DNA from 3 places in the Streptomyces sp. NPDC001093 genome. Region 1 is predicted to be linked to each of the others. Evidence: riboswitches for the same ligand, from Rfam matches in the RefSeq annotation. Region 1 holds a riboswitch; each other region holds the start of a gene.
The links. Region 1 has a riboswitch for S-adenosylmethionine ahead of thrC (threonine synthase). Riboswitches for the same ligand answer to the same signal wherever they lie in the genome.

Region 1 (2,261 bases):
TGTCCAGGACGTACGGCCCGTCGGCAGGGTTGCCGATGGCGAGGGACTTGGCGATGGTGTTCGGCTTCTGGGGCCGTACGACGTCGTGGCCCGCCTTGAAGGCGGTCGACACCGGCGAGCAGCCCTCGGCCTGCGCACCGAAGATCTTGTACGGCCTGTCCTCGACGAGGCCGAGCCCGACCAGCTCCTGCAGACCCTTGTCGATCTTCGTCAGCTGGGAGCCGGAGGCGATCGGGACCACGATCTGGTCGGGCAGCCGCCAGCCGAGCTGCTCGCAGATCTCGTACGCGAGCGTCTTGGAGCCCTCCGCGTAGTACGGCCGCAGGTTGACGTTGACGAAGCCCCAGCCCTCGCCGGCCGGGTCGCCGATCAGCTCGGAGCAGAAGCGGTTGACGTCGTCGTAGTTGCCCTCGATGCCGACGAGCTCGCCGCCGTAGACCGCGGCCATGACGACCTTGCCCTGCTCCAGGTCGTGCGGGATGAACACGCAGGACCGGAAACCGGCGCGGGCCGCGGCGGCGCCGACGGCACCGGCGAGGTTGCCGGTGGAGGAGCAGGACAGGGTGGTGAAGCCGAAGGCGCGGGCGGCCTCCAGGGCCTGGGCCACCACGCGGTCCTTGAAGGAGTGGGTCGGGTTGCCGGAGTCGTCCTTGACGAACAGGCCGCCGGTGACGCCGAGTTCGCGGGCGAGGTTGTCGGCCTTGACCAGCTTGGTCCAGCCCGGGTTCAGGTTCGGCTTGTCGGCCACGTCGGCCGGGACCGGCAGCAGCGGCGCGTACCGCCAGATGTTCGCGGGGCCGGACTCGATACGGCGGCGCAGCTCTTCGGTGTCGTAGGCGGAGAAGTCGTAGGCGATCTCCAGCGGACCGAAACACTCCTCGCAGGCGAACACCGGACCGAGGGGGACGCGGTGACCGCACTCGCGACAGCTCAGGGCCGCGGCGGGACCGAGGTCTACGGTGGAATCGGTGGAGCTTGCAACTGTCTGCACAGCCATGGAGGCGAGGCCCTTTCTCCTCATCTTCCTCACGACGCACCTCGCCGTGAGACGGATTTGGCACCTTCCCTAGCCGGGAGCCTCGCGGAGCGATCGAGCCTGATCAGGCCGATCTACGAGTACCGACTGGAGGGTTGCCGGGGCTTCATCGGGCCGTGTCCCTCTGCCCCTCTGGATGAGCGGTATGCGGTTGTGAACGCGCTCCGACCCCCGACATGCGATGGTCATCGGCGTTGTTCAAGACTGTAACCGAAGGCCAGGAGAGTTGAGATAGTCGTCCGAACCGCGAGATGGATCACACGGTGCAGCCCGTGCGATCACGAACAGTGAGGAGCCGCAGACCGTGCTGGAAGAAGTCGAGCGCTGGCTGGCCACCCGCTCCTGGTCCGTGGCCGATCGCCCGCTCCACCGGATCCTGTGCGCCAAGCAGCGCACCGGCCAGACGATCAGTGTCGTACTGCCCGCGCTCAACGAGGAGGAGACGGTCGGCGACATCGTCGCCGTCATCCGGCACGACCTCGTCGAGCAGGTCCCCCTCGTCGACGAGATCGTGGTGGTCGACTCCGGCTCCACCGACCGCACCTCCGAGGTCGCCGCCGCCGCGGGCGCGCGGGTGGTTCACCGGGACGAGATCCTGCCCCGCATTCCCGCCGTCCCCGGAAAGGGTGAGGTGCTGTGGCGCTCGCTCCTGGCCACCAGCGGGGACATCGTCTGTTTCATCGACGCGGACCTGCGGGAGTTCTCCTCCGACTTCGTCTCCGGGATCGTCGGCCCGCTGCTCACCGAGCCCGGGGTGGACCTGGTCAAGGGCATGTACGACCGCCCGCTGGGCGGCGCCACCGGTCAGGGCGGCCGGGTCACCGAGCTGATGGCCCGCCCCCTGCTGAACATGCACTGGCCGCAGCTGGCCGGCTTCGTCCAGCCGCTCGGCGGCGAGTACGCGGCCCGGCGCTCGCTGCTGGAACAGCTGCCGTTCCCGGTCGGGTACGGCGTGGAGCTGGGCATGCTGGTGGACGCCCTGCACCTGGTCGGTCTCGACGCGCTGGCACAGGTGGACGTGGGCGTGCGCAAGCACCGCCACCAGGACGGGCAGGCGCTGGGCCGGATGGCCGCGGCGATCTACCGCACGGCCCAGCTCCGGCTGGCCCGCGGCCATCTGATCCGCCCCTCCCTCACCCAGTTCGAGCGGGGCGAGGAGGGCTTCGAGCCGCGCACCTACTCGGTGGACACCGAGGAACGGCCGCCGATGGTGGAGATCGCGGAG
Region 2 (2,261 bases), on a different contig from region 1:
GGGCGCAGAAGAGGCCGTCGCGGACGCCGATGCCGTACTCGGCGGAGAGCGCGGCGGCGAAGTGGGAGCTGTTCCAGCCCTCGACGACGAAGGAGATGACTCCGACGCGCGGGGCCTCGTCGCCGAAGAGGGAGAGGATCTTCACCTCGGGGACCTCCGCCAGGCCCTCGCGGACCCTGGCGATCAGGTGCTGCTCACGGGCCACCAGGGTGTCCCAGCCGGCCTCGGTGAGGGCCTTGCATGCGGACGCGATGGAGTAGGCGCCGATCACATTGGGCGACCCCGCCTCGTGCCGCGCGGCGCTCTCGTGCCACTCCACGTCCACACCGCCGTCCTGACGCCGGGTCACCTTGCGGCTGGCGCCGCCGCCCGCGAGGTACGGCTCGGCCGCGCGCAGCCAGTCGGCGCGGCCGGCCAGGACACCGGAGCCGAAGGGGGCGTACAGCTTGTGGCCCGAGAAGGCGACCCAGTCGACGTCCAGGTCACGGACGGACACCGGGTGGTGGGGAGCCAGCTGGGCGGCGTCCAGGACGATCCGGGCGCCGTGCGCGTGGGCGGCTGCCGCCAGCTCCCGTACGGGCCACAGCTCGCCGGTGACGTTGGAGGCACCGGTCACGCAGACGAGGGCCGGGCCGTACGGGTCGCGGTCGGCGAGGGCCCGCTCCAGGGCCGTGACGGCCTGCTGCGGGGTGCGCGGGGCGTTCAGGTAGGTGACACGGGCGCCCTGCCAGGGCAGCAGGGAGGCGTGGTGCTCGGTCTCGAAGACGAAGACCTGGCAGCCGGCCGGGAGGGCACGGGCCAGGAGGTTCAGCGAGTCCGTGGTGGAGCGGGTGAAGACCACCTGGTCGTCGGCGCGGCAGTCCAGGAACTCGGCGACCGTCTGGCGGGCGTTCTCGAACAGGTCGGTGGAGAGCTGGGAGAGGTAGCCGGCGCCGCGGTGGACACTGCCGTAGTACGGCGCGTAGGCGGCCACGTCGTCCCAGACGCGCTGCAGGGCGGGGGCGCTGGCCGCGTAGTCGAGGGCCGCGTAGGTGACCTCGCCGCCGGTGACGAGCGGGACGGTGACATCCCGGCCCAGAACGGGCAGGGGGGCACAAACGGACTGGTCGGCGGCAGCGGTGAAGACGGACATGGGGAACTCCCGTGAGAACGTACGCCGAAGACGACGTACGGAAAGAAGAGAAAAAGGGGGATGCGGAGGCGGGGCTCTGCGGCCCTATCGCATTCGCTTGCTCACGGAAGGCTCCCTCGATGACCAGGACCCCTGGTCCCGCGCTCTCAGCAGCGCGCGAGGGGTCCGCGCTTGCCGTAGACCTCGCTGCCTACGGCCTGGTCCTCACCCGGGGCACCCCGCCACGGACGGAGGGTTGCCGGACAGTCGGCCGGGGCCTCATGACTGTCACTCATGACCTGGTACAGGAACGTACGCGAAATGATCGTCGTCCCGCAACCCGTGTCCGGATCGCGGGACGACCGTCGGTGACCGCTAGGCGTTGCTCGCGGCCACCCAGCGCTCCAGTGTCCGCTTCGCCGCCCCCGAGTCGATGGACTCGGCGGCCCTGGCCATGCCGGCGCGGAGCTGGTCGGCGAGCGGGGCGTCCGTCGGGTCCAGGGCCACGAGGGCCGCCGCGGAGTTCAGCAGCACCGCGTCCCGTACCGGGCCCCGCTCGCCGTCCAGCAGGCGACGGGCGACCTCGGCGTTGTGCGACGGGTCGCCGCCGCGCAGCGCCTCCACGGGGACGAGGTCGATGCCGACGTCCCGCGGGTCGAAGGTCTCCTCGGTGACCTTGCCGTCCCGCACGACCCAGACGTGGGACGTGGACGTCGTGGTCAGCTCGTCCAGCCCGTCGTCGCCGCGGAAGACCAGCGAGGAGTTGCCGCGCTCCGCGAGCACGCCCGCGACGATCGGCGCCTCGCGGACGACGGCCACGCCGACCGCCTGGGCCCGCACCTTCGCCGGGTTGGTCAGCGGACCGAGCAGGTTGAACACCGTCCGGATGCCCAACTGACCACGCGCGGCGCCCACATGACGCAGCGCGGGGTGGAACTTGACCGCGAAGCAGAAGGTGATGCCGGCCTCCTCCGCGACCTCGGCCACCCGTCGGGGCGTGAGGTCGAGGTTGACGCCCAGCTTCTCCAGGACGTCGGAGGACCCGGAGGCGGAGGACGCGGCGCGGTTGCCGTGCTTGACGACCTTCGCGCCCGTACCGGCGACGACCAGTGACGACATGGTCGAGATGTTCACCGTCCTGGCCCCGTCG
Region 3 (2,261 bases), on a different contig from region 1:
CAGGTCGACGCCGTCCAGTACCCGGTGGGTGCCGTACCACTTGTGCACGTCGTGGACCTCGACGGTGGCGGCCTCGACGTCCGCCAGGGCTTCGAGCGTCTCGGCGGTCATACGGCGGCCTCCCGGCGGATACGGGCCCGCAGGCCGGAGAGACCGGTGCGGAGCTTCTGCAGCGGCGTCGGCGGCAGGCTGCGGGTGGCACCGCGGGCGTAGTGCCGCTCGACGTAGAACTGGATGACGGACACGATGCTGGTCAGGATCAGGTACCAGACGGTGACGACCAGCAGCAGCGGCACGATGTCTCCGGGGTAGGTGGCGCCCATGGTCTGCGCGGAGCCGAACAGGTCGAGCAGGGAGACGTAGAAGACCAGCGAGGTTCCCTTGATCAGGCCGATGAGCTGGTTGACGTAGTTCGGGATGATCGAGCGCAGCGCCTGCGGGAAGACGATCTTCCGGAACTGGTAGCCCTTCGGCAGGCCGAGCGCCGCGGCAGCCTCGTGCTGGCCCTGGTCGACGGAGAGGATGCCGCCGCGTACGACCTCGGCCGCGTAGGCGGCCTCGTTGAGGCTGAGGCCGACGACGGCGACGACCATGTCGGTGGCGAGTCTCGACTCGTCGAAGGAGAAGAAGGCCGGGCCGAAGGGGATGCCGACGCTCAACGTCTTGTACAGAGCGCTGAAGTTGTAGAGGAAGATCAGCACCACGATGAGCGGGATGGAGCGCAGCGCCCAGACGTAGGTCCAGCTGACCGCGCGCAGCACCGGGCTCTTCGAGAGCCGGCCCAGTGCGAGCACAATGCCGCCGACAAGGCCCAGCACCGCGCTGTAGGCGGTGACTTCGAGGGTGATCAGCAGGCCGTCGAGGATGGTGGGGCGCAGGAACCAGTAGCTCCAGCGGTCCCACTGGTAGAAGGGGTTGGTGACCAGTCCGTGCACGAACTGGGCGACCAGGACCAGCACGACCGCGGTGAGGATCCAGCGGCCTGGCCGCCGCAGCGGAAGAACCCGCTGGGCTGTGAGAGCTTTTGACGGTTCGTCGACGGTCGGCGCCTCGGCGAGGGTGACGGTGGCACCAGGGGGTTCACTCATGGTGGGCTCCGGCTGGGTGGGCACACACCCCGGAAGCACGGCGGCATGCGGCGGCGCACACGACGGCGAGGTACCGGGGCGGGGAGGGCAAGGGGGCACACCGCGGGCGCGGTGTTCGTCAGGAAGTGCGGGGGCTGCGGGGAGGTGTCAGCCCCGACAGCGGGCGCGGCCCGGTGCGGTACACAGTGCGCTGTTCACGCGGAGCAGATCGACGGCACGATCGGCGACGAGCAGGTTCGCGTACGACGGTACGCAGCCCGGGGAGCGGCGGGCGGCCGTCCTGGGAGCTGCGTACATGGTGTCACCGTCACTGTTCCGGCCCTGGGGCCTCGCGCTTACCGAAACTTCATCGGCCGGGTCGTCACCTGGGGCACCCCACCGCGGCGGGAGGGTTGCCGGTCAGCAAGCCAGGGCTTGTCGCTGACGCTCATGACCGTTCTGGGCAGTAGTTAAGGCAACGGCCCGAACATTTGTCAACGCCGGTCCACCAGGTGAACGGCCGAAGCGCGAGCCCGGAGCGACCGCGGTCACCAGCGGGGCGACGAACGGCGCGTCGGTCGGGCAGTACGCCTCGCACTGGAAGCAGGTCTGGCAGCTGTCCTGTCACGCGATCAACGGAACGCCGTCGGCACTGCGATCGAAGACGCGCGTCCGGCACACCTCGATGCACCAGTTGCAGGCGATGCAGCGGTCCGGCTCGACGATCTCGATCACACGGCTCGGCCTCCGCTCGTGACCAGCGCCCGCGACGCCGGCTCCGGACGGCTCCAGACCTCGTCGAGCCCACCGGTGAGCAGCCGATGGTGCTGGGCCGGATCCTGCGTCGGCCGGTCGGCCCGCTAGTGCATGCCGCGCGATTCGGTGCGGTGCAGTGCCGCGTGGTACATCCAGCGGCCGTGGGCCGCCATCGCGGCCGCTTCCCTGGCCCGGAAGAGTTCCTCACCGCTCGCCCCCAGCCCTTCGCGGACCGCGGACCGCGTCCCGTGCAGCGACCGCAGAGCCGGCTCGAGACGGTCGGCGTGCCGCAGGTAGTTGCGGTCGTACGGCAGGACCTCGCGCTGGACGGCGGCGACGACCTCGCCGTGACCTGCGTTCACGGCACAGGTCGGGCGGAGGCCGGCCGTCCCCACGGGTCGCAGCCCACGGTCCGGACGGACCCGCCGGGTGGCGAAC

Region 2: another riboswitch for S-adenosylmethionine. It lies ahead of ABT288_RS32300 (aminotransferase class V-fold PLP-dependent enzyme); the one in region 1 lies ahead of thrC (threonine synthase).
Region 3: another riboswitch for S-adenosylmethionine. It lies ahead of ABT288_RS46865 (amino acid ABC transporter permease); the one in region 1 lies ahead of thrC (threonine synthase).

The regions. Positions count from the first base shown of each region.
Region 1 is NZ_JBEPBF010000002.1:137,285-139,545, forward strand. Features, by position in the region: gene thrC (threonine synthase) at 1-997, opposite strand, end outside; SAM riboswitch class I at 1,015-1,179, opposite strand; gene ABT288_RS01920 (glucosyl-3-phosphoglycerate synthase) at 1,341-2,261, shown strand, end outside.
Region 2 is NZ_JBEPBF010000083.1:37,812-40,072, reverse strand. Features, by position in the region: gene ABT288_RS32300 (aminotransferase class V-fold PLP-dependent enzyme) at 1-1,132, opposite strand, end outside; SAM riboswitch class IV at 1,295-1,411, opposite strand; gene trpD (anthranilate phosphoribosyltransferase) at 1,487-2,261, opposite strand, start outside.
Region 3 is NZ_JBEPBF010000198.1:4,247-6,507, forward strand. Features, by position in the region: gene ABT288_RS46860 (amino acid ABC transporter ATP-binding protein) at 1-111, opposite strand, end outside; gene ABT288_RS46865 (amino acid ABC transporter permease) at 108-1,088, opposite strand; SAM riboswitch class IV at 1,415-1,523, opposite strand; gene ABT288_RS46870 (4Fe-4S binding protein) at 1,692-1,802, opposite strand; gene ABT288_RS46875 (hypothetical protein) at 1,928-2,185, opposite strand.